2 regions of the Streptomyces sp. NPDC030838 genome follow, and region 2 is predicted to be linked to the other one. Evidence: riboswitches for the same ligand, from Rfam matches in the RefSeq annotation. Region 2 holds a riboswitch; the other holds the start of a gene.
What was found. Region 2 has a riboswitch for glycine ahead of gcvT (glycine cleavage system aminomethyltransferase GcvT). Riboswitches for the same ligand answer to the same signal wherever they lie in the genome.

Region 1 (11,866 bases), on a different contig from region 2:
GCTTCTGTTCCCACTGTGGCGCGCCGCTGCGGGCGGGTGCGGAGCGTCCGTCGGAGACGACCTCCACGATCTCCATCAGCGGCCTGGAGGCCTACGACGCCGAGGCCACCGGTCAGACGCCGATGCCGACGCTCTCCCCGGAGGCGCAGGCCGCCGTCGACGCGCTGCCGCTGGGCTCCGCGCTCCTGGTGGTGCGCCGGGGGCCGAACTCGGGCAGCCGCTTCCTGCTGGACAGCGACCTGACCACGGCCGGGCGTCATCCGCAGAGCGACATCTTCCTGGACGACGTCACGGTCTCCAGGCGGCATGTGGAGTTCCGTCGCAGCCCGGACGGCTCGTTCACGGTGGCCGACGTGGGCAGTCTGAACGGCACGTATGTCAACCGTGAGCGGATCGACCAGGTCGCGCTGTCGAACGGCGACGAGGTGCAGATCGGCAAGTACCGACTGGTGTTCTACGCCAGCCGGCAGGGCATCTGACCCTCCCCCAGACGCAGTCCGGGGGGAACCCCAGGGAAGGTCCATGCTTCGAACACCGAGCGGCGGTGCCGGGAACGGTACCGCCGCCGCGGACAGTGGGCTGATGAGCATCGGCACGGTGCTGAACGTGCTGCGCGAGGAGTTTCCCGAAGTCACCATCTCCAAGATCCGTTTCCTGGAGTCGGAGGGGCTGATCGAGCCGCAGCGGACCCCGTCGGGGTATCGCAAGTTCAGCGCCGGTGATGTCGAGCGTCTCGGCCATGTCCTGAGAATGCAGCGGGACCACTATCTGCCCCTCAAAGTGATCCGTGAGCACCTCGACGCGATGGAGCGGGGCGAGGAGGTCCGGCTTCCCACGCTCGGCAGACAGCGGGACGGCGAGGCCGTGCCGGAGCCTGCCGAGGGGCCCACGGCGGTCCGGATCGGGCGGGCGGAGCTGCTGGCCGCCGCCGGGATCGACGAGCACCAGCTCGCCGAGTGGGAGGCGTACGGGCTGATCACGGCCCTGTCGGACGGGGTGTACGACGCGGAGACCGTCACCGTGGCGACCCTGGTCGCCGAGCTGGGGCGGTTCGGGATCGAGCCGCGGCATCTGCGGCTGATGAAGGCCGCGGCCGACCGTGAGGCCGGGCTGGTGGACCAGGTGGTGGCCCCGCTGAAGCGCCACCGCAACCCGCAGACCAGGGCGCTCGCCGAGGCCCGGACCAAGGAGCTGGCGGGGCTCACGGTGAAGCTGCACGCGGCGCTGGTGCAGATCGCGCTCGGGGTGCGGCTGCCCTGAGCTGGGGCGAGCAGCCCGGGAGGGCGGTTCGGACAGGGCCGCGGAGGATGTCCGGCGGGTCCGTGGAGGATGTCCGGGGGGTCCGCGGGCGGCCGGATCGGGCGCCTGAAGTCGGCCCGACTACCCAAACGTCCCGAGCACGGCCTAGGGTTGCTGTGTGAACGAGCTCGATGTCGTAGGTGTCCGGGTCGAGATGCCCTCCAACCAACCGATCGTGCTCCTGCGTGAAGTGGGAGGCGACCGTTACCTCCCCATCTGGATCGGGCCGGGGGAGGCGACGGCGATCGCCTTCGCCCAGCAGGGCATGGCCCCCGCGCGACCGCTGACCCACGACCTGTTCAAGGACGTGCTGGAGGCCGTCGGCCAGGAGCTCACCGAAGTGCGCATCACGGACCTGCGTGAAGGCGTCTTCTACGCGGAGCTGGTCTTCGCCAGCGGGGTCGAGGTGAGCGCCCGTCCTTCCGATGCCATAGCGCTGGCCCTGCGCACCGGAACGCCGATCTACGGCAGTGACGGGGTGCTCGACGACGCCGGTATCGCGATTCCGGACGAGCAGGAGGACGAGGTGGAGAAGTTCCGCGAGTTCCTCGACCAGATCTCGCCCGAGGACTTCGGCACCAGCAGCCAATGAGGCGGGGTGGTTCGGCGGGTCCTCGGGCCGGTCGGGCCGTGCCTCGTCACAGCACGCCATCGGCACGTGCCGGTGGCGAGTGAGAGCGTCCTGCGGCTCCCGCCGAGAGCATTCGGCTAGCCTTTCCCCGCGGTGGGGTACGGGAAACCACTCCTAGGGTGATTATCACTCGGCGTGCCGAGTGTGGCGATCGTTGACGCACCCTTGGTGACTGCCTACCGTCGAGAAGGCAGGTCAAGGACGGAGGTCGGCGTGAGAAGCAGCGGCGACGGTACGGCTGGGGGTGCCCCCGGACGCAGTCTGGGGGAGAGCGGTCCGTACCCGCTTGGGCGGGCGGCCGGTCACGCTGCACCGCGGCCGATGGCTGTGCCCGGCGGCGGAGGGGCGGCGTCCGAGGCGACCGAGGAGGTCGGCTACCGAGGTCCGACGGCCTGCGCGGCCGCCGGCATCACCTACCGGCAACTGGACTACTGGGCACGTACGGGCCTGGTCGAGCCGAGTGTGCGGCCCGCCTACGGGTCGGGGACCCAGCGGCTGTACAGCTTCCGGGACGTCGTCGTCCTGAAGATCGTCAAGCGGTTCCTCGACACCGGCGTGTCGCTGCAGAACATCCGCACCGCCGTTCAGCATCTGCGGGAACGCGGCTTCCGCGATCTTGAGCGTATGACGCTGATGAGCGACGGCGCGACGGTGTACGAGTGCACTTCGCCGGACGAGGTCCACGCTCTGCTCCAGGGCGGCCAGGGCATCTTCGGGATCGCGGTCGGCGTGGTGTGGCGGGATGTCGAGAGCGCGCTGTCCCAGCTGCACGGGGAGCGTATCGACACCGGGGAGACACTGGTCGGGCACAATCCGGCCGACGAGCTGGCACGCCGGCGCAACCGCGCGGTCTGAGGCGGTCGCGGAGTGATCCGGCTGGTTCGCAGAGTGTCGTAGGCTCAAGCGCTTTCTGAGGTGCAGGGACGGTTCTGCGGCCGCATTGTCAGTGGTGTGGTGCAGCATCGGAAATGTGAGAACCGCGCCCACGATCCTGCATCTCGACATGGATGCCTTCTTCGCCTCGGTGGAGCAGGCGTCGAAGCCGAGCCTGCGCGGAAAGGCCGTCATCGTGGGCGGGCTGGGGCCGCGCGGTGTGGTCGCCACCGCCTCCTACGAGGCCCGGGTCTTCGGGGTGCACTCGGCGATGCCGATGGCCCAGGCGCGGCGGCTGGCGCCGAACGCCGCGTACCTCACGCCGCGCTTCGGTCTCTACCGGTCGATCAGCGAGCAGGTGATGGGGCTGCTCAGGTCCCTGTCGCCGCTGGTGGAGCCGTTGAGCCTGGACGAGGCCTTCGTCGATCTGGAGGCCGGGGACGCGGCCTGGGACGCGGAGTCGGCGCGGCTGGCCGGGACGAAACTGCGCGCGGACATCCGGGAGGTGACCGGGCTGACCGGGTCGGTGGGGCTGGCCGCCTCCAAGATGCTCGCGAAGATCGCCTCAGAGCAGGCCAAGCCCGACGGTCTGGTGCTGATCGATCCGGGCATGGAGCGGGCGCTGCTCGGGCCGATGCCGGTGCGGACGCTGCCGGGGGTGGGTCCGGCGACCGGTGACCATCTGCGGCGGGCCGGCATCACCACGGTCGAGGAGCTGGCCGAGGCGGGCGAGGACGAGCTGGTGCGGCTGCTGGGCAAGGCCCACGGGCACGCGCTCTACGCGATGGCGCTGGCGCGGGACGAGCGGCCCGTGGTGGCCGAGCGGGAGGCCAAGTCGGTGTCGGTGGAGGACACCTACGACGTGGACATCCACGACCGGGTCCGGGTGGGGCTGGAGGTGCAGCGGCTGGCGGACCGGTGTGTGCGGCGGCTGCGCGGCGCGGGGCTGTCGGGGCGGACCATCGTGCTGAAGGTGCGCCGGTACGACTTCTCCACGCTGACCCGCTCCGAGACGCTGCGCGGCCCCACGGACGACCCGGCGGTGGTGCGGGAGGCCGCGGCACGGCTGCTGGAGTCCGTGGACACCACGGGCGGCGTCCGGCTGCTCGGCGTCGGCGTCAGCGGTCTCGCGGACTACACGCAGGAGGATCTGTTCGCCCAGGCGGCGGGGGAGCGGGAGGACGGGCCGGTGGAGGAGGGGACCGAGGAGCAGGCGCCGGTGGCGGTCGAGCAGACCGAGCGGCGGTGGCCGGCGGGCCATGACGTCCGGCATGCCGAGTACGGGCACGGCTGGGTGCAGGGCAGCGGGCTCGGGAGAGTGACCGTGCGGTTCGAGACCCCGGATTCGGAGCCGGGGCGGGTGCGGACGTTCCGGATCGACGACCCGGCGCTGGAGCCGGCCGAGCCGTTGCCGCTGGTTCCGCGGGTTCCGCTGGTTCCGCGAAGACCCGGCGAAGGCAGGGCACCGGCGGACGGGCCCGCGGACGGTGCCGGGGTGATGCCCGGGGTGAGCGGCTGACCGGCGGTGCGGCCGGGCGCGCTCGGTGGGTGAAGCCGGTGGTCGCGCGACTCGGCCCTGCCGGGGCTGCTCACCCCGGGGTCTTCAGGGCTCGTCCGTGCCCGCCAGCTTGCCGAAGTCGCGGTCGGGGAGCGGCGGCGGGGACGCGATGTCGAGGCCGTAGTGGTGGTAGAGCTGGAGTTCCTGCTCGGGGGAGAGATGGCGGCCCACGCCGAAGTCGGGGGCGTCCTTGATCAGGGCGCGGTCGAAGGGCACGTGGAGGCTGCCCTCGATCAGTTCGCTGGGTTCGAGGGGGACGAAGGCATCCCTGCTGAACAGCCCGGTGCGTATGGCGGCCCACTCCGGAACGCCGGTCGCGTCGTCGAGGTAGACCTCGTCGATGGTGCCGATCTTGGTGCCGTTGCGGTCGAACGCCTTGCGGCCGATCAGGTTGCGCGGATCGATATCGGTCTGCACGGGCCCTCCACGTGGTCGCAACTCATCCGTAAGCACTACGAAAGAGCACATTGGTGAACCCGGCCACTCGAACGCCTGGGCATTGACCTCGCTGGTAGGCTGACAGCGGCTGCTGACCCCGTGCGGGAGAGTCCTCCGAAGTGATCGGAGGCGCCGAAGGAGCAAATCCTCCCCGGAATCTCTCAGGCCCACGTACCGCACGGACGAGGTCACTCTGGAAAGCAGAGCGGGTGTCGACGGCTTCCGCTCTCACCGACGGTGAAAGCCGGATCCCTCTGGGGCGATCCGGTGAAGCTCTCAGGTTGAGATGACAGAGGGGGAGGCCGTCGGGGCACCCGCGCCGTGGTGCCCCTCGAAGGTCGCGTCAGACCAGGAGGCCTCCGCAATGACCGCCCATCGCATTCCGCTCTCCGAGCTCGAACAGGGCATTCCGTTCGAGCAGCGCCACATCGGGCCCGACCAGGAGGCTCGGGCCAAGATGCTCGCGCAGGTCGGCTACGGCTCGCTGGACGAGCTCACCGCCGCCGCGGTCCCGGATGTGATCAAGAACGCCGACGCCCTCGACCTGCCGGGCGCGCGCAGCGAGGCCGAGGTGCTGGCCGAGCTGCGGTCGCTGGCCGACCGCAACCAGGTCCTGGGCTCCATGATCGGCCTCGGCTACTACGGCACCTTCACGCCGCCCGTCATCCTGCGCAACGTGATGGAGAACCCGGCCTGGTACACGGCCTACACGCCGTACCAGCCCGAGATCTCCCAGGGGCGGCTCGAGGCCCTGCTGAACTTCCAGACCATGGTCGCCGACCTCACCGGCCTGCCGACCTCCGGCGCCTCGCTGCTGGACGAGGGCACGGCCGCCGCCGAGGCGATGGCGCTGTCCCGGCGCATGGGCAAGAACAAGAAGGGCCTGTTCCTGGTCGACGCGGACGCGCTGCCGCAGACCATCGCCGTGATCCAGACCCGCGCCGAGCCGACCGGCGTCGAGGTCGTCGTCGCGGATCTGTCCGAGGGCATCCCGGCCGAGCTGGACGGGCGGGAGATCAACGGCGTCCTCGTCCAGTACCCCGGCGCCTCCGGTGCCGTACGGGACATCAAGGCGGTCATCGACCAGGCGCACGAGCGGGGTGCCCTCGTCACCGTCGCCGCCGATCTGCTGGCGCTGACGCTGCTGAAGTCGCCCGGTGAGCTGGGCGCGGACATCGCCGTCGGTACGACGCAGCGGTTCGGTGTGCCGATGGGCTTCGGCGGGCCGCACGCCGGTTACATGGCGGTGCAGGAGAAGATGGCGCGCAGCCTGCCCGGGCGGCTGGTGGGCGTGTCCGTGGACGCCGACGGCAACAGGGCGTACCGCCTCGCGCTGCAGACCCGTGAGCAGCACATCCGCCGCGAGAAGGCGACCAGCAACATCTGCACCGCGCAGGTGCTGCTCGCCGTGATGGCCGGGATGTACGCCGTCTACCACGGCCCGGAGGGCCTGAAGGGCATCGCGCGGCGCACCCACCGGTACGCGTCGATCCTGGCCGCGGGCCTGGCGAAGGGCGGGGTCGAGGTCGTCCACGGTGCCTTCTTCGACACGGTCACCGTGCGGGTGCCGGGCCGGGCCGCCGAGGTCGTGGCCGCCGCGCGCGAGAACGGCGTCAACCTGCGGCTCGTCGACGGCGACCTGGTGTCGATCGCCTGCGACGAGACCACCACGCGGGTCCAGCTGGGCGCCGTATGGACCGCCTTCGGCGTCGAGGGCGACGTCGAGGCGCTGGACGCGACCACCGAGGACGCGCTGCCGGGCGGGCTGCTGCGCGCCGATGACTTCCTCACCCACCCGGTCTTCCACCAGCACCGCTCCGAGACCGCGATGCTGCGCTACCTGCGCCGGCTCGCCGACCGCGACTACGCGCTCGACCGGGGCATGATCCCGCTGGGCTCCTGCACCATGAAGCTCAACGCGACCACGGAGATGGAGCCGGTCACCTGGCCGGAGTTCGGCCAGCTGCACCCCTTTGCGCCCGCCGAGCAGGCGGAGGGCTACCTCACGCTCATCCGCGAGCTGGAGGAACGTCTCGCCGAGGTCACCGGCTACGACAAGGTGTCGCTCCAGCCGAACGCCGGTTCGCAGGGCGAGCTGGCCGGCCTGCTGGCCGTACGCGGCTACCACCGGGCCAACGGCGACGAGCAGCGCACCGTGTGCCTGATCCCGTCCTCCGCGCACGGTACGAACGCCGCGAGCGCCGTCATGGCCGGCATGAAGGTCGTGGTCGTCAAGACCGCCGAGGACGGCGAGATCGACGTAGACGACCTGCGGGCGAAGATCGAGCAGTACCGCGACGAGCTGTCGGTGCTGATGATCACGTATCCCTCGACGCACGGTGTGTTCGAGGAGCACGTCTCCGACATCTGCGCGCAGGTGCACGAGGCGGGCGGCCAGGTGTACGTCGACGGTGCCAACCTGAACGCGCTGGTCGGGCTGGCGAAGCCGGGCCACTTCGGCGGCGACGTCTCGCACCTGAACCTGCACAAGACGTTCTGCATCCCGCACGGCGGCGGCGGTCCCGGCGTCGGCCCGGTGGCCGTCCGCGAGCACCTGGCGCCGTATCTGCCGAACCACCCGCTCCAGCCGGCGGCCGGTCCGGAGACGGGCGTCGGCCCGATCTCGGCCGCGCCGTGGGGCTCCGCGGGCATCCTGCCGATCTCCTGGGCGTACGTCCGGCTGATGGGCGGCGAGGGGCTGAAGCGCGCCACGCAGGTGGCGGTGCTCAGCGCCAACTACGTCGCCAAGCGCCTCGAGCCGCACTACCCGGTGCTCTACACCGGTCCGGGCGGGCTGGTCGCGCACGAGTGCATCATCGACCTGCGCCCGCTCACCAAGGCGACCGGCGTGAGCGTCGACGACGTCGCCAAGCGGCTCATCGACTACGGCTTCCACGCGCCGACCATGTCGTTCCCGGTGGCCGGGACGCTGATGATCGAGCCGACCGAGTCCGAGGACCTGGCCGAGCTGGACCGGTTCTGCGACGCGATGATCGCCATCCGCGCGGAGATCGAGAAGGTCGGTTCCGGCGAGTGGCCCGCCGACGACAACCCGCTGCGCAACGCGCCGCACACCGCGGGCGCGCTCGGCGGGGAGTGGGAGCACGCGTACAGCCGGGAAGAGGCCGTCTTCCCGGGCGGGGTCTCCGCCGCCGACAAGTACTGGCCGCCGGTGCGCCGGATCGACCAGGCGTTCGGTGACCGGAACCTGGTGTGCTCGTGCCCGCCGCTGGACGCGTACGAGGACTGATCCCTCGCGGATCCCTCGCGTGCGGGGCTCCGCTTCGGCCCGGACGGCCGGGGCGGGGCCCTTTTCGCTGCCCTGGGGCGCGCTCAGGCGGGGTACGCGTGCGTCTGGGTGGCCTTGACCGTGGCCCAGACCTCGGCGCCGGGGTGCAGGTCCAGCTCCGCGGCGGCGACCGTGGTGAGGTCGGCGGCCAGCGGGAGCTCGCCGGTGAGGGCCACGCGGATCTGGTCGCCGTGAGTCTCCAGGCCGGTGACCGAGCAGCGCCAGAGGTTGCGGGCACTGGAGCCGGCGGGGCGCTCTCGGTAGAGGGTGACCGCACCCGGGGGGAACGCGACGAAGACCGGGCCGGTGAGGTCTTCGGTGGTGGTGATGGCGGGGCCGGCGTCGAGGCGGACGGTGTGGCCGTCTGCGCGGCCCTTGTAGAGGTTCAGGCCGACCAGCTGGGCGACGTAGTCGGTGCGGGGGCGGCGGGCGATCTCGGCCGGGGTGCCCTCCTGGACGACATGGCCCTGTTCGACGACCACCAGCCGGTCGGCCAGCACCATCGCGTCCAGCGGGTCGTGGGTGACCAGGACGGCGACCGCTTCGAAGTCGGCCAGGTGGTGGTGGAGCTGGGCCCGGACGTCGAGCCGCGTACGGGCGTCCAGGGCGGCGAGCGGTTCGTCCAGGAGCAGCAGCCGGGGGCGGGTGGCCAGGGCGCGGGCCAGAGCCACGCGCTGGGCCTGGCCGCCGGAGAGGCGGCGCGGCTTGGCGCCGGCGTGCTCGGCGAGGCCCATGCGGTCCAGCCACGCGGCGGCCTGGGCTCGGGCCTCCGCCTTGGTCGCGCCCTGGCAGCGCGGGCCGAACGCCACGTTGTCCAGGGCGGTCAGGTGCGGGAAGAGCAGATAGTCCTGGAAGACGACGCCGACCGGGCGGGACTCGGGTGGCGTACGGTCCAGTGCGACGCCGTCCAGACGGAGATGGCCGCCGGTGAGCGGGGTGAGGCCGGCCAGGGCGCGCAGCGCGGTGGTCTTGCCGGCGCCGTTCGGGCCGAGGAGGGCGAGGACGTCGCCGGGGGCGGCGGTGAGGGTGATGTCCAGGCGGAAGCCTTCTCCGCGGTCGACGGTCAGGTGGGCGTCCAGGCCGTTGTTGTGTGTCGGGTTGTGGGTGGGCATCCGGCCTTCGGCCGGATTGGGGTTCCCACCCGCACCGCCCGTGCGGGTTTCGTTGTCGGGTGCGGGTGGCCCCTGTGGGGGCTTGGCGCCGTCGGCGGCTGACGGGCCGTCTTCGGTGTTCGGGGTGCCGCTCGTGGGTGTGTTGTTCTCGGTCATGTGGCTCTCATCCAGCGGTCCCGCAGGCCCGCCAGGACCGCGATGGACACGGTCAGGAGGACCAGGCTGAGGGCGATCGCGGCCGCGGGGTCGTTCTGGAGGGCCAGGTAGACGGCGAGCGGCATGGTCTGGGTGCGGCCGGGGAAGTTGCCCGCGAAGGTGATCGTCGCGCCGAACTCGCCGAGGGCGCGGGCCCAGGCCAGGACGGCGCCCGCGGCGATGCCGGGGGCGATCAGGGGCAGGGTGACCCGGCGGAAGGCGGTGAAGCGGGAGGCGCCCAGAGTGGTGGCGGCCTCCTCGTAGCGCCGGTCGGCGGCGCGCAGCGTGCCCTCCACGCTGATGACCAGGAACGGCATGGCGACGAACGTCTCTGCCAGGACGACCCCCGCCGTGGTGAACGGCAGTGTGATGCCGAACCACGCGTCCAGCCACTGCCCGACGACGCCGTTGCGGCCGAGCGCGAGCAGCAGCGCGACACCGCCGACCACGGGGGGCAGCACGAGCGGCAGGGTCACCAGGGCGCGGACCAGGCCGCGGCCGGGGAACTCCGTGCGGGCGAGCAGCCAGGCCAGCGGGACGCCGAGGACCAGGCTGAGCGCGGTCGCGGCCGTGGCGCAGATCAGGGACAGCCGCAGCGCGTCCCACACCTCGGGGCTGGTGAGCTGCTCCGGGAGGTCGCGCCAAGGGGAGCGGACGAGCAGGGCGATCAGCGGGACCAGGAGGAACGCCAGGCCGAGGAGGGCGGGGACCAGGAGGGGCAGCGGCACGCCCCGGGCGCCCCTCGGCCGCCCGCGCGTCGGCTTCTCCTGGCTAGTGGAGCTCATGGCTTGAGGAACCCGGCTTCGGTCAGCACCCGCTGCCCCTCGGCGGAGCGCACCAGCGTGACGAAGGCCTTGGCGGCCTCAGCGTTGGGTGCGTTCTTGAGCAGGGCGATCGGGTAGTCGTTGATGGCGTCGGCCGACTCGGGGAACTCCACGCCCTCCACCTTGTCACCCGCGGCCCGCACGTCCGTCCGGTACACGACGGCCGCGTCGGCCTCCTTCAGCTCCACCTTGGTCAGGGCACCCTTGACGTCCTGCTCGTAGGAGACGGGGGTGAGGTCGAGTCCGGCGGCGTCGAGAGCTTTCTGCGCGGCGGCGCCGCAGGGCACCGTCTCGTCGCACAGCACGACCTTGAGGCCGGACTTGGTGAGGTCCTTGAGGGAGGAGATCCTGTCGGGGTTGCCCGGGAGGGTGGCGATCTCCAGCTGGTTGCGGACGAAGGTGACCGGCTTGCCGGCCGTGCCGTCCTGGTCCGTCACGAGGGCCATGGTCTTCGGGCTCGCGGCGGCGAAGACGTCGGCGGGTGCGCCGTTGGTGATGCCGGCGGCGAGGCCGTCGCTGCCGCCGAAGTTGAAGCTGACCTTGGTGCCGGGGTGCTGCTGCTCGAACTCCCTGCCCAGCTTCTCGAAGCTCTCCTTGAGAGAGGCGGCGGCGAAGACGGTGACCGTGCCGGAGAGCTTCGGGGATCCCGAGGCGCCGGCGGTCGCGTCATCGGAGGACGACGAGCAGGCGCTCACCGCGAGCAGCGCCGCGGTGCCCGCGCCGGCGATGCGCAGGGTCCGGCGGGCGGTAGGGGTCATCTCGGGGCCACTCCTCGGTCGTCCATGCGTGCTCAACGCCGATCATAGTGACGCAGGTGCGAGCCGTATGTCTCCTGGAGCATCGCATGAGCAAGCCTACGACCCGATGCAGGCATGCATGTACGTTCGTACGGAGGGAGCGGGGTCTCAGGTGCGGTCGATATGGACATTCGTCGACTTCACCCGCGCGGTGGCCTCCATGCCCACCTCCAGGCCCAGTTCCTCCACGGCCTCACGGGTGAGCAGGGAGACCAGGCGGTGCGGACCCGCCTGGATCTCGACCTGGGCCGCGACGTCGCCGAGCTTGATCGCGGTCACGATGCCGGGGAAGGCGTTGCGAGCCGAGGTATAGGCGGTCCCCTCCTCGGAGTTTCCGGCCTTGGCGAGTTCGACCGAGAACGCGGCCAGGTCCCGGCCGTCGATGAGCCGGCGTCCGGTGTCGTCGCGGTGGGTCGCCACCCGGCCCGCGTCCGCCCAGCGGCGTGCGGTGTCGGGGCTGACGCCGAGCAGTCGTGCGGCCTGGCCGATCGTGTAGGAGTGCATGTCCGCCACGATAGGGCGGGGCGGGCCGGTGTGGATCAGCCGGTGACCCCGTGGCAACAGGGCACGGAACCCGACGTCATGTCACGGCCCCTCCAGCCCCGACACCCGGAACACGGCCAGCGTGGTCTCGCGGTCGACGCGCCGCTCCAGGCGATACAGCGCGGTACGCCCGCACAGCAGCGTCCCGGCCGTCTCGGCGCGGTGGGCATCCTCGTCGAGGCGGTGCCAGAGGTCCGGGTTGGCGACGAGGACCCGCGGGTCGAGTTCGGCGCGCGCGCCGAGGGCGTCGCGCAGCACGAGCCGTTGGGCGATGCCGTCGCACCAGCGCACGGACACCAGGAGATCG
Region 2 (11,866 bases):
CGGCGGTCGAGGACGAACAGGCGCTCAAGGCACTGGAGTTGTACGGCAACCCGGCAGAGCGCGAAGTCTCGCTCTCGTCCCGTCCCGAGTCCGCGGCGACGGCCCGTCGGCTCGCCCAGGTGGTGGTCCTGCGCCAGTGGGGACTGACCCCGAAGATGGCCGAGGACGCCGTCTTACTCGTCTCCGAACTCGTCGGCAATGCCGTACGCCACACCGGCGCCCGGGTCTTCGGCCTCCGCATGCGCCGCCTGCGCGGCCGTATCCGCATCGAGGTCCGCGACCCGTCCCGTGGCCTGCCCTGTCTGATGCCGGTCCAGGAACTGGACGTCAGCGGCCGGGGCCTCTTCCTCGTCGACAAGCTCTCCGACCGCTGGGGCGTCGACCTCCTGCCGCGCGGCAAGACGACCTGGTTCGAGATGCGGGTGGCGGACCGCTGAGCCGACGCCGGCCGGGCCGGCGCGACCGGTGCTGTCACCGCACCCGGCGCAGCAGCGCCTCCGCACCCACCTGCCGATAACCGGCAGCCTGGAACGCCCGTACGCTGCGGGCGTTCCCCGGCGCGATCTGCGCCCACACCGGCTCGTCGGCCAGGTGACGGGCCGCCGTCGCCAGAGCCCGCCCCAGCCCCCGGTGCCGTACCCCCTCGTCCACCTCCACGGACACCTCCAGCCGCCCGGCGACCCCGCGTCCGCTCACCAGGACCGCGCCCTCGGCCGCCCAGGCGCGCACGTCGTCGCGGCGCCTGCGGGCGTAGGCGATACGGGGATGCTCCGAGTCGACCTCCCGTAGCGCGAGCGGCGGCTCGCCCGGCAGCGGGGTGCCGACCAGGAGCGCGTCGATGGTCTCGGTCGTCCGCCCGGTGCGCTCCAGGAAGGCCGCCAGGAACCTCGGGTTCATCGTCGCGGCGAGCGGATCGCAGTCCAGGGCGCCCAGCGTGTCGTACACCCAGCCCGGGTCCTCGTCCGTGAAGACCACCGAGTGCGCGGTGAACGACATCACCCCCGCGTCCCGGTCGCCATGCTGCGGCACCACGGTCGTCCCGCCGTCCGCCGGAGGGAAGACGCCTCGCGCCGCCGCGTCGAGAATGTCCCGCAGGGTCTGCCCCACCGCGCGCTCCTTGAGTCTCCACCCACTGGAAGGCCCACACTCGCAGACATGATCGACGACGGCACCGGACTTTTCACCATCGGCGAGCTGGCCCGGGCCACCGGACTGACCGTGCGCACCATCCGCTACTGGTCCGACGAGGGCGTCCTGACCCCGGTCACCCGTTCCGCGGGCGGCTACCGGCTCTACGACGCCGAGTCCGCCGCCCGCCTGGAGCTGATCCGCACCCTGCGTGAACTGGGCCTCGGACTGGGCGACGTACGCCGGGTGCTGGCCGGGGAGCGGACGGTCGCGGAGGTCGCGGCGGCCCATGTGGCGGCGCTGGACGCGCAGATCCGGTCCCTGAGGGTGACCCGCGCGGTGCTGTCGACCGTGGCGCGACGCGGCTCGACCGCAGAGGAGACGACACTCATGAACAAGCTGGCGCGGCTGTCGGCCGCCGAGCGGAGGCGGATCGTCGAGGAGTTCGTGGACGAGATGTTCCAGGGTCTGGACACCGCGGACCCGGTGGTTCTGGAGCGGATGCGGAACACCGCCGCCGACCTGCCGGACGACCCGACACCCGAGCAGGTGGACGCCTGGGTGGAGCTGGCCGAGATGCTCCAGGACCCGGCGTTCCGGGCCGAGATGCGGGCGGTCGCCGAGTTCAACGCGGCCGACCGGGGGCAGGAGACCCCCGCCGGGGCGTCCCTGTGGTTCGCCCGCCGCCTGGTGCAGCTGGCCGGGGCGGCCCGGGAGCGGGGGATCGCCCCGGAGTCACCGGCGGCCGACGAGGTGCTGCGCGAACTGCTCGGCGACGCGGACCGGGCGGCCGTCCTCGCCCGCATGGAGTCGGCGTCCAACGACCGGCTGGCCCGCTACCGGGAACTGCTCGGCGTGCTGAAGGGCACGCCCATGCCGCCGCACCGGGAGGAGTTCGCCTGGGTGGTCGCCGCACTGCGCGCTCGGGCGGGCAGTTAATCTGACCTGCGTCAGTGCGACAGCACCACGCAGCGAAGTATGACGAAGAGGGGCGGATCGGTGGCCGACATCGAGGAAGCACGCAAGCAGTTCGAGCGGATCGACACGGACGGGGACGGCCAGATCACCGCTGCCGAGTTCAGGACCGCCCTGGCCCAGGGCGGCGACTGGAACGTCACGGAGGCGGTCGCCGAGGCGATCATCGCCAGCCGCGACCTCAACGGCGACAAGCTGCTGTCGTTCGACGAGTTCTGGGCCCACCTGAACAAGTGACGCGTGCCGCGGGGGCGCCCGCATCCCCGGCCAGGGATGCGCGCGCCCCTTCGTCATGCCCGGCGCCGGACCCGCACGCTCCACCGGCCGCCGTGCCGGTCCAGGTCCAGCGGCAGGCCGAAGCACGTGCCGACCGCGTCACCGGTCAGCACCTCCGCCACCGGGCCGGCGGCCAGCGCCCGGCCCTCGCGCAGCAGCAGGGCGTGGCTGGTGCCGGGCGGCAGCTCCTCCAGGTGGTGGGTGACCAAGGACCGTCGCCAGGAGGGGATGCTCCCGGCGCAGTTCCTCCAGGGCGCCGATCAGCCGCTCCCGGCCCGGCAGGTCCAGCCCGGTGGCGGGTTCGTCGAGGAGCAGCAGCCGGGGCTCGGGCATCAGCGCCCGGGCGATCAGCGTCCGGCCGCGCTGCCCCTGCGAGAGGGTGGGCCGGCGGGCGTCGCGACGGTCCGCCAGCCCCAGCGTCCGGATGAGCCGGTCGGCGCGCTCCTCCTGCGCGGCCGTCGGACGCCACCGCGGCAGCGGCGCCACCGAGTTGGTCACACCGGTGAGGACGACGTCGCGCACGCGCAGCGGCTCGGTCAGCGGATGGCGGGGGTCGACATGACCGACGTACGTGCCGAGCTCCCGCAGGTCCACGCGGCCCAGCCGGCGGCCCAGCACCTCCACCGTGCCCCGGGTCGGGTGGACGCGGGCGCCGAGCAGGCCGAGCAGCGTCGACTTCCCCGCGCCGTTCGCGCCGAGCAGCGCCCAGTGCTCGCCGGTCCGGACGGTGAGAGACACCTCCTGGAGGATCGGCCGCCCTTCCCGCACGACGTGCACGTCGGCGGCGCGCAGGACCTCCGTCACCGGACCCCCCGGTTCACCGCGGACAGCACGGCCCGGACGGGGGCCGCTGGGCCGTCTCCGGCGCCCCAGGCCGTGGTGCCGTTCACCTCGCACTCGGCGTAGGCGGCCGGGCCGTCCTCGGAGAAGTCCAGGACGCGGACCGTGAACCCGGCGCCGGCCAGCGCGTCGACGAAAGCGGTCAGCGGTCCGGTGCCCGTGCCCTCGTAGTCGCCCGTGCGGTCGCCGGCCTCCAGCGTGCAGACGAAGCGGTGCACGCCCGGCGAGCGCGCGGCTGGTACGGCCCCGGCAGGGCGCCGGCGTCTTCGTCATCGCCACCGAACCCGTCGAGGACTGGCCCACCCGGCTGCGCCGCGCCGCGGTGACCGATGTCTACGACGTCCGTATGGCCGTCGAGGTGCACGCCGCCCGGCTGGCCGCGCACCGCCGCACCGACGAGGACGTGGCGGCGCTGCGGGCTGCCCTGGAGGGCCGCCGCACCGCCGCCACCGCCGACGACCCGGCCTTCGTCGACGCCGACATCGCGCTCCACACGGCGGTGGTCGCCGCCGCGCACAACCCGCTCCTCGGCTCCCTGTTCGCCGAGTTCAGCCCCGCCCTGCGGGACGGCCTGATCGACCTGCTCGCCCTGACCGGGCTGCGCGAGCAGGACCCGGACACCGGGGCGACGACACCCACGCGGCACTCGTCCGGGCGATCGAGGAGGGGGACGCGGAGGCGGCGGCGGAGGTGCTGCGGCGGGAGCTGGAGCAGACGCTGGCGCTGCTGACCTCACGGGCCGGGAAATGAGTGGCTGGGCACCGGCTCACCAGGCTCGGTGGAATAGCCCGCCCGGCTCCGCCGTTGATCCCCGTCACACCGCACGGCAGGAACATCGACTCCGGAAGGGCCGGCCATGAAGATCGGCATCATCGGCGCGGGCAACATCGGCGGCAATCTCACCCGGCGGCTCACCGCCCTCGGCCATGACGTCTCCGTCGCCAATTCCCGTGGACCGCACACCCTCACCGCGCTCGCCGAGGAGACGGGGGCGACGCCCGTGCGGGTGGAGGAGGCGGCGCGCGGCGCCGAGATCGTCGTCGTCACGATCCCGGTGAAGGCGGTGCCGGATCTGCCGGCCGGCCTCCTCGACGAGGCGGCCGACGGGGTCGCCGTCATCGACACCGGCAACTACTACCCGCGGCAGCGGGACGGGCGGATCGCGGAGATCGAGGACGAGGGCATCACCGAGAGCCGCTGGACCGAGCGCCGCATCGGGCACCCCGTGATCAAGGCGTTCAACGGCACTTACGCCCAGGACATCCTCGACCGCCCGCGCCCGGCCGGTGACCCGGACCGGATGGCCCTCCCGGTCGCCGGCGACGACGAGGCGGCCAAGCGGAAGGTGCGGGCCCTCATCGACGAGCTCGGCTTCGACACGGTCGACGCGGGTGGCCTCGACGAGTCCTGGCGCCAGCAGCCCGACACCCCGGTGTACGGACTGCGGGCCGGAGCCGAGCAGGTACGCAAGGCACTGACGGAGGCGTCACCGGAACGCAAGCCGGAGTTCCGCGGCTGACCCGGAGACGTCCAGCGGCGTGTGCGGTCAGCACTCGATGATGTTGACCGCCAGCCCGCCCCGCGCGGTCTCCTTGTACTTCACCGACATGTCCGCGCCGGTGTCCTTCATCGTCTTGATGACCTTGTCCAGGGACACCTTGTGGGAGCCGTCGCCGCGCATCGCCATCCGCGCCGCCGTGACCGCCTTCACCGCGGCCATGCCGTTGCGCTCGATGCACGGGATCTGGACGAGGCCGCCGACCGGGTCGCAGGTGAGGCCGAGGTTGTGCTCCATGCCGATCTCGGCGGCGTTCTCCACCTGCTCCGGGGAGCCGCCGAGGACCTCGGCGAGCGCGCCGGCCGCCATGGAGCAGGCGGAGCCGACCTCGCCCTGGCAGCCGACCTCGGCGCCGGAGATCGAGGCGTTCTCCTTGAAGAGCATGCCGATCGCGCCCGCGGCGAGCAGGAAGCGGACCACGCCGTCCTCGTCGGCGCCGGGCACGAAGTTGATGTAGTAGTGCAGGACCGCCGGGATGATGCCGGCCGCGCCGTTCGTCGGGGCGGTTACCACGCGTCCGCCGGCCGCGTTCTCCTCGTTCACCGCCATCGCGTAGAGGGTGATCCACTCCATCGCGAGGGCCTGCGGGTCGCCCTCGGAGCGCAGCTTGCGCGCGGTGGTCGCGGCCCGGCGCTTCACCCGCAGCCCGCCCGGCAGGATGCCCTCGCGGGACATGCCGCGCTCCACGCACTCCCGCATGACCCGCCAGATCTCCAGCAGGCCCGCGCGGATCTCCTCCTCGGTCCGCCAGGCCCGCTCGTTCTCCAGCATCAGGGCGGAGATCGACAGGCCGGTCTCCTTCGTGAGGCGCAGCAACTCGTCGCCCGTGCGGAAGGGGTACTTCAGGACCGTGTCGTCGAGCTTGATCCGGTCCGCGCCGACCGCGTCCTCGTCGACGACGAAGCCGCCGCCCACCGAGTAGTACGTCTTGCTCAGCAGCTCGGTGCCGGCCGCGTCGTACGCCCAGATGGTCATGCCGTTGGCGTGGTACGGCAGCGTCTTGCGGCGGTGCAGGACCAGGTCCGCGTCGAAGTCGAAGGCGATCTCGTGCTCACCCAGGAGCTTCAGGCGGCGATCCGACTTGATCGTCTCCACCCGCTCGTCCGCCGTCTCCACGTCGACCGTGCGCGGCGAGTCGCCCTCCAGGCCGAGCAGCACCGCCTTGGGGGTGCCGTGGCCGTGGCCGGTGGCGCCCAGCGAGCCGTACAGCTCGGTGCGGACGGAGGCGACCGAGTCCAGCAGGCCCTCGTTGCGCAGCCGGCGGGCGAACATGCGCGCAGCGCGCATCGGGCCGACCGTGTGGGAGCTGGAGGGGCCGATGCCGATCGAGAACAGGTCGAAGACCGAGATGGCCACGTCAGACTCCTCAATGCGGGTGGTGGCGGGGCACCCGGTGGGGTGCCCCGCACGGGGTGGTGCTTACTTGCCGACGCTCGGGTAGAGCGGGTGCTTGTCCGCCAGGGCGGTGACCCTGGACTTGAGCGCCTCGACGTCGTAGGACGGCTTCAGCGCCTGTGCGATCACGTCCGCGACCTCACGGAAGTCCTCGGCCGTGAAGCCGCGGGTGGCGAGGGCGGGGGTGCCGATCCGCAGGCCGGACGTCACCATCGGCGGACGCGGGTCGTTCGGGACCGCGTTGCGGTTGACGGTGATGCCGACCTCGTGGAGACGGTCCTCGGCCTGCTGGCCGTCCAGCTCCGAGTCGCGCAGGTCGACCAGGATGAGGTGGACGTCGGTGCCGCCGGTCAGGACGTTGATCCCGGCCTCGCGGGCGTCCGGGGCGGTCAGCCGCTCGGCGAGGATCTGCGCGCCTTCCACTGTACGGCGCTGGCGCTCCTTGAAGTCCTCCGAGGCGGCGACCTTGAAGGAGACCGCCTTGGCCGCGATCACGTGCTCCAGGGGGCCGCCCTGGAAGCCCGGGAAGACGGAGGAGTTCAGCTTCTTCGCGAAGTCCTTCTTCGCCAGGATGATGCCGCCGCGCGGGCCGCCGAGCGTCTTGTGCGTGGTGGACGTCACGACGTCCGCGTACTCCACCGGGTTCGGGTGGAGACCGGCCGCGACGAGGCCCGCGAAGTGCGCCATGTCGACCCACAGGTACGCCTCGACCTCGTCGGCGATCCGGCGGAACTCGGCGAAGTCCAGCTGCCGCGGGTACGCCGACCAGCCCGCGATGATCACCTTCGGGCGGTGCTCCTTGGCGAGCCGCTCGACCTCGGCCATGTCGACCAGGCCGGACTCGTCCACGTGGTACGCGACCACGTCGAACTGCTTGCCGGAGAAGTTCAGCCGCATCCCGTGGGTGAGGTGGCCGCCGTGCGCCAGGTCCAGGCCCAGGATGGTGTCGCCGGGCTGGGCCAGGGCGAAGAGCGCCGCCTGGTTGGCGGAGGCGCCCGAGTGCGGCTGCACGTTGGCGTACTCGGCGCCGAACAGCTCCTTGACCCGGTCGATGGCGATCTGCTCGGCGACGTCGACGTGCTCGCAGCCGCCGTAGTAGCGGCGGCCGGGGTAGCCCTCGGCGTACTTGTTGGTGAGGACCGAGCCCTGGGCCTCCATGACCGCCAGCGGGGCGAAGTTCTCGGAGGCGATCATCTCCAGGGTGGACTGCTGGCGCTGCAGCTCGGCGTCGACCGCGGCGGCGACGTCCGGGTCGAGCTCGTGCAGGGGCGTGTTCAGGACGGACATACGTCTACGACTCCTCAGCCGGCGGAAAACTCGGTGTACTCGTCGGCGGAGAGCAGGTCGGCCGGCTCCTCCGCGACGCGTACCTTGAACAGCCAGCCGCCCTCGAAGGGGGCGGAGTTCACCAGCGACGGGTCGTTGACGACGTCCTCGTTGACCTCGGTGACCTCGCCGGTCACCGGGGAGTACAGGTCGCTGACCGACTTGGTCGACTCCAGTTCGCCGCAGGTCTCGCCCGCGGACACCGTGTCACCGACCTCGGGGAGCTGCACGAAGACGACATCGCCGAGCGCGTTGGCCGCGTGCTCCGTGATGCCGACCGTCGCGACGCCGTCCTCGGCGGCCGACAGCCACTCGTGCTCCTTGCTGTAGCGCAGCTGCTGGGGGTTGCTCATGGCCTGAATTCTCCTGTACGCGGGGGAGTGGTGATGAATGGGGGACTGCCGGAACCGTGCGTGAGCAGCACAGATGTGCGCGGCGTCACGTCGGAACTGCGCTCGGTGGCTACTTCTGGCGCTTGTAGAAGGGGAGCGCGACGACCTCGTACGGCTCGTGACTGCCCCTGATGTCCACGCCGACACCGGGGGTGCCCGGTGCGGCGTGCGCGGCGTCGACGTAGGCCATGGCGATCGGCTTGCCCAGCGTCGGGGAGGGCGCCCCGGAGGTGACCTCGCCGATCACCTCGCCGCCGGCGACCACGGCGTACCCGGCGCGCGGGACGCGGCGGCCCTCGGCGATCAGCCCGACCAGCACGCGCGGCGGGTTCTGCTCGGCGCGCGCGGCGGCCTCGGCGAGCGCCTCGCGGCCGACGAAGTCACCCTCCTTGTCGAACTTGACCACTCGGCCGAGCCCGGCGTCGAAGGGAGTGAGGGACGTGCTCAGCTCGTGCCCGTACAGCGGCATGCCCGCCTCCAGGCGCAGGGTGTCCCGGCAGGACAGACCGCACGGGACCAGGCCCGCGCCCTCGCCCGCCTTGGTCAGCGCCTGCCACAGCTCCACGGCGTGCTCCGGCTTCACGAACAGCTCGAAGCCGTCCTCGCCGGTGTAGCCCGTGCGGGCGATCAGCGCGGGGACGCCGGCGACGGTGCCGGGCAGCCCGGCGTAGTACTTGAGGCCGTCGAGGTCGGCGTCGGTGAGGCTCTTGACGATCTCCGGGGACGCCGGGCCCTGGACGGCGATGAGGGCGTAGGCGTCCCGGTCGTCGCGCACCTCGGCGTCGAAGCCGGCGGCGCGCTCGGTGAGCGCGTCGAGCACGATCTGGGCGTTGGAGGCGTTGGCGACGACCATGTACTCGGTCTCGGCCAGGCGGTAGACGATCAGGTCGTCGAGGATGCCGCCGTCCTCCTGGCAGATCATGGTGTAGCGGGCCCGCCCCACGCCGACGGAGGCGATGTTGCCGACCAGGGCATAGTTGAGGAGGGCGGCGGCCTGGGGCCCGGTCACGGTGATCTCGCCCATGTGGGAGAGATCGAAGAGCCCGGCCCTGGTGCGCACGGCGTTGTGCTCGTCGCGCTCGGAGCCGTAGCGCAGCGGCATGTCCCAGCCGGCGAAGTCGGTCATCGTCGCGCCCAGCGACCGATGCAGGGCATCGAGCGCGGTGCGGCGCTTCTCTGAGGATTCGGTACTGCTCATCGGTCGGTCGTCTCCCAGGGCATGAACGCATGACGGGCGAGGAAAGGTCCTCCCCATCTGTCATCGGAACCTGAGAGGTTCGCCACGACCGCCACAGGGACGATCACGGCTTGCACCTTGGGTGGAGCCACGCCTCTTCCGGAGGAAGGGGGCGGCCCGCTTTTCAGATGTGCCTCGCCCGCGCGGTAACGGGGCCTGAGAGATTCAAGGGAGGGACTTGCTCCTTCGGCGCCCCGGCGACACGGCTGCCGGGGACTCTCCCGCGCGGATTCAAACGGCCGGTATGCAGTTGGCGCGGACATCATTGCACGCCGGGCCGGATCGTGGCAGACCGCATCTGTAACCGCTCTGTGGCGGTACGAGTACGAAAACACGAGACATCTCGAATTACCTTCTCTTTACACTCGACGGGCATGGGAACACGTGAACCGCCCCAGGGAGGACGATCACGGTGAACAGGACCACGGCGTACGCGACCACCACCGGCATCGCGGTGCCCCGGCAGCCGGCCGTCCCGGCCGGGGAGGCGTGCGCCCCGCTGCCGTCCCCCGTCGTCCGCGACCTGCGCGAGCGCGCCGGCCGCAGCCCGCGCGCCCTGCTCTTCGGGCCCAAGGACCTCGCCGTGGTCACGGGCCTGCCCGGCAGCGGCAAGTCGACGCTGATGCGCCGCACGGTGCGCGGCGCCCGGCGCGTCGACTCCCAGGACACCCGCGACCGCTGGGACCGCCGCATGCCGCCCTGGCTGCCCTACGCGGTCTACCGCCCCCTGGTCCGCCTCGCCCACTACGCCGGGCTGCGGCGCGCCCTGCGCACCGGCGAGGGCGTCGTCGTCCACGACTGCGGCACGCAGGCCTGGGTGCGCCGCTGGCTGGCCCGCGAGGCGGCCCGCCGCGGCGGCACCCTCCACCTGCTCCTCCTCGACGTCACCCCCGAACAGGCCCTCGCCGGCCAGCGCGCCCGCGGCCGCGGCGTCTCCCGCTACGCCTTCCTCCGCCACCGCACCGCCGCCACCCGCCTCCTCCACGCCGTGGAACACGGCGACCTGCCCCGCGGCTGCGCCTCGGCGGTCCTCCTGGACCGGGACGCGGCGGACACGCTGCACCGGATCGGCTTCACGGGCTGAGGGCGGGGGCTTCGGGGGGCTTCGGGGCAACCGTTAGCCTGGGCGGTCCCAAGCAGTGGTTCGAAGCAGGCGGTAGGCAGATGGACTTCCCGGCGGACTTCTCCGCGGACTTCCCGGCGCACCCCCAGGCGCACGGCGGCTGGCCCGGCAACGAGCTGGAGGAGGTGCTGTCCGCCGCCCTCGGCGCGGGCCCCGCGGCCGGCGGGCGCGTCCTCGAGGTTCTGGGCCGCAGCTTCGTCTGGGTCCCGCTGCCCAGCGGCGGCGGGCCCGAGAGCGGCTCCCTCGACCTGCCCGGCATGGAGATCGACGGCCAGGCCTACGTCCCGGTGTTCAGCTCCGAGGAACAGTTCCGCCAGGTCGCCGGCGCCCACATGTCGTACACCATCGCCCCCGCCGTCGAGTTCGCCCGCGGTCTGCCCCCGCAGGCCGGCATCGCCCTGAACCCCGGCGGCGTCGTCGGCATCCCGCTGCCCCCGCCCGCCGTCGCCGAACTCTGCCGGGTCGGCCGTACCCCGCTGGACGGCCCGAACTCCGGCGGCCGGGTGCGTCTCTTCGAACCCGACTGGCAGGACGACCCGGTCGACTTCCTCTCCGCCGCCTCCGCCGAGTTCGACGGCATCGGCGTCGTCCGGACGGCCCGCCGCTGCCTGGCCGCCATCGAGACCGCCGACCCCGTCATGTTCGTCGGCGTCGAACTCTCCCAGTGGGAGGGCGACCTGCGCACCCTCCCCATGGACGCCCTGGGCCGCGCCCTCGGCAAGGTCCCCGTCAAGTGGCCCGTCAACCTGGTCCTGCTCGACGTGGCGGAGGACCCGGTGGGCCACTGGATGCGCGAAAAGGTACGGCCCTTCTACACACGGGGGTAGGTGACCCACCCCAAGGGGCGCGGGGCTGTATCGATATGCGGCTCCGCCGCGATGGGGGTCCCCCCTGTTCGAGCGAAGCCGAGAACTTGGGGGAGCGACCGGCCACCAACAACCCGCACCCGCGAGACACCATCAAGACCGGACTCAGTAGGCACCCTTAAGCTAGGGGCACGACTCAAAAAGAGGGCGTTACACGAAGGGGCGTTGAAAAGTGAGCGCTGGCACGGCCGCCGCAGGCGTCGAGCACATGCTGCGCCAGGTCACCCCCGGCCGCTACGACGCCTACGAGGCACTGCTGCGCGCCCTCGCGACCCCTTCCTCCGGCCAGGTCTGGATGCTGCTGTGGCACGGCCAGGCCGGCAGCCCGGACGCCCAGTACGGGAACATGGAGGTCGACGGCTACGGCTACGCCCCCTGCGTCACCTCCGCCCAGGAGCTGTCCGCGAGCGGCTGGAACCGCAGCTACGAAGTGGTCGACGGCGTCGACGTGGCCCGCACGCTCTACCCCGACCACTACGGCCTCTGGCTGAACCCGCACGCTCCGGGCGGCGGCGTAGGCATCCCGTGGCTCGATCTGCGCCGTATCGCGACCGGCCTGGACCGCCAGCCCGCCGGCCCGCTGCGGCTCGCCGAGCCGACCATCGAGATCCCCGCGTTCTACGCCCTGCTGACCCAGAACGCCCACCGCACCCCGGCGGTCCGCTCGCTGCGCCGCGCCTGGGTGCAGCCCGCGCTCGGCGCGCCGTATCTCGCCATCGGACTGGATGTGTACGACACCTCCCCGGCCGC

Region 1: linked by a shared signal. The riboswitch ahead of gcvP (aminomethyl-transferring glycine dehydrogenase) and the one ahead of gcvT (glycine cleavage system aminomethyltransferase GcvT) in region 2 are both predicted to bind glycine.

What each region holds. Positions count from the first base shown of each region.
Region 1 covers NZ_JBVIED010000021.1:6,161-18,026, forward strand. Annotated here, with positions in the region: gene ACZ42A_RS37020 (FHA domain-containing protein) at 1-479, shown strand, start outside; gene ftsR (transcriptional regulator FtsR) at 523-1,260, shown strand; gene ACZ42A_RS37030 (bifunctional nuclease family protein) at 1,418-1,891, shown strand; gene ACZ42A_RS37035 (MerR family transcriptional regulator) at 2,144-2,785, shown strand; gene ACZ42A_RS37040 (DNA polymerase IV) at 2,901-4,322, shown strand; gene ACZ42A_RS37045 (PRC-barrel domain-containing protein) at 4,407-4,778, opposite strand; glycine riboswitch at 4,892-4,986, shown strand; gene gcvP (aminomethyl-transferring glycine dehydrogenase) at 5,164-8,049, shown strand; gene ACZ42A_RS37055 (ABC transporter ATP-binding protein) at 8,133-9,200, opposite strand; gene ACZ42A_RS37060 (ABC transporter permease) at 9,353-10,180, opposite strand; gene modA (molybdate ABC transporter substrate-binding protein) at 10,177-10,977, opposite strand; gene ACZ42A_RS37070 (TOBE domain-containing protein) at 11,125-11,520, opposite strand; gene ACZ42A_RS37075 (hypothetical protein) at 11,602-11,866, opposite strand, start outside.
Region 2 covers NZ_JBVIED010000008.1:331,467-343,332, reverse strand. Annotated here, with positions in the region: gene ACZ42A_RS22640 (ATP-binding protein) at 1-437, shown strand, start outside; gene ACZ42A_RS22635 (GNAT family N-acetyltransferase) at 472-1,107, opposite strand; gene ACZ42A_RS22630 (MerR family transcriptional regulator) at 1,156-2,067, shown strand; gene ACZ42A_RS22625 (EF-hand domain-containing protein) at 2,128-2,340, shown strand; partial or broken gene ACZ42A_RS22620 (ABC transporter ATP-binding protein) at 2,394-3,183, opposite strand; partial or broken gene ACZ42A_RS22615 (2-isopropylmalate synthase) at 3,180-3,440, opposite strand; partial or broken gene ACZ42A_RS22610 (FadR/GntR family transcriptional regulator) at 3,443-3,969, shown strand; gene ACZ42A_RS22605 (NADPH-dependent F420 reductase) at 4,076-4,738, shown strand; gene ACZ42A_RS22600 (L-serine ammonia-lyase) at 4,766-6,133, opposite strand; gene glyA (serine hydroxymethyltransferase) at 6,197-7,459, opposite strand; gene gcvH (glycine cleavage system protein GcvH) at 7,474-7,851, opposite strand; gene gcvT (glycine cleavage system aminomethyltransferase GcvT) at 7,961-9,088, opposite strand; glycine riboswitch at 9,136-9,260, opposite strand; glycine riboswitch at 9,262-9,361, opposite strand; gene ACZ42A_RS22580 (AAA family ATPase) at 9,540-10,211, shown strand; gene ACZ42A_RS22575 (enhanced serine sensitivity protein SseB) at 10,292-11,077, shown strand; gene ACZ42A_RS22570 (enhanced serine sensitivity protein SseB C-terminal domain-containing protein) at 11,325-11,866, shown strand, end outside.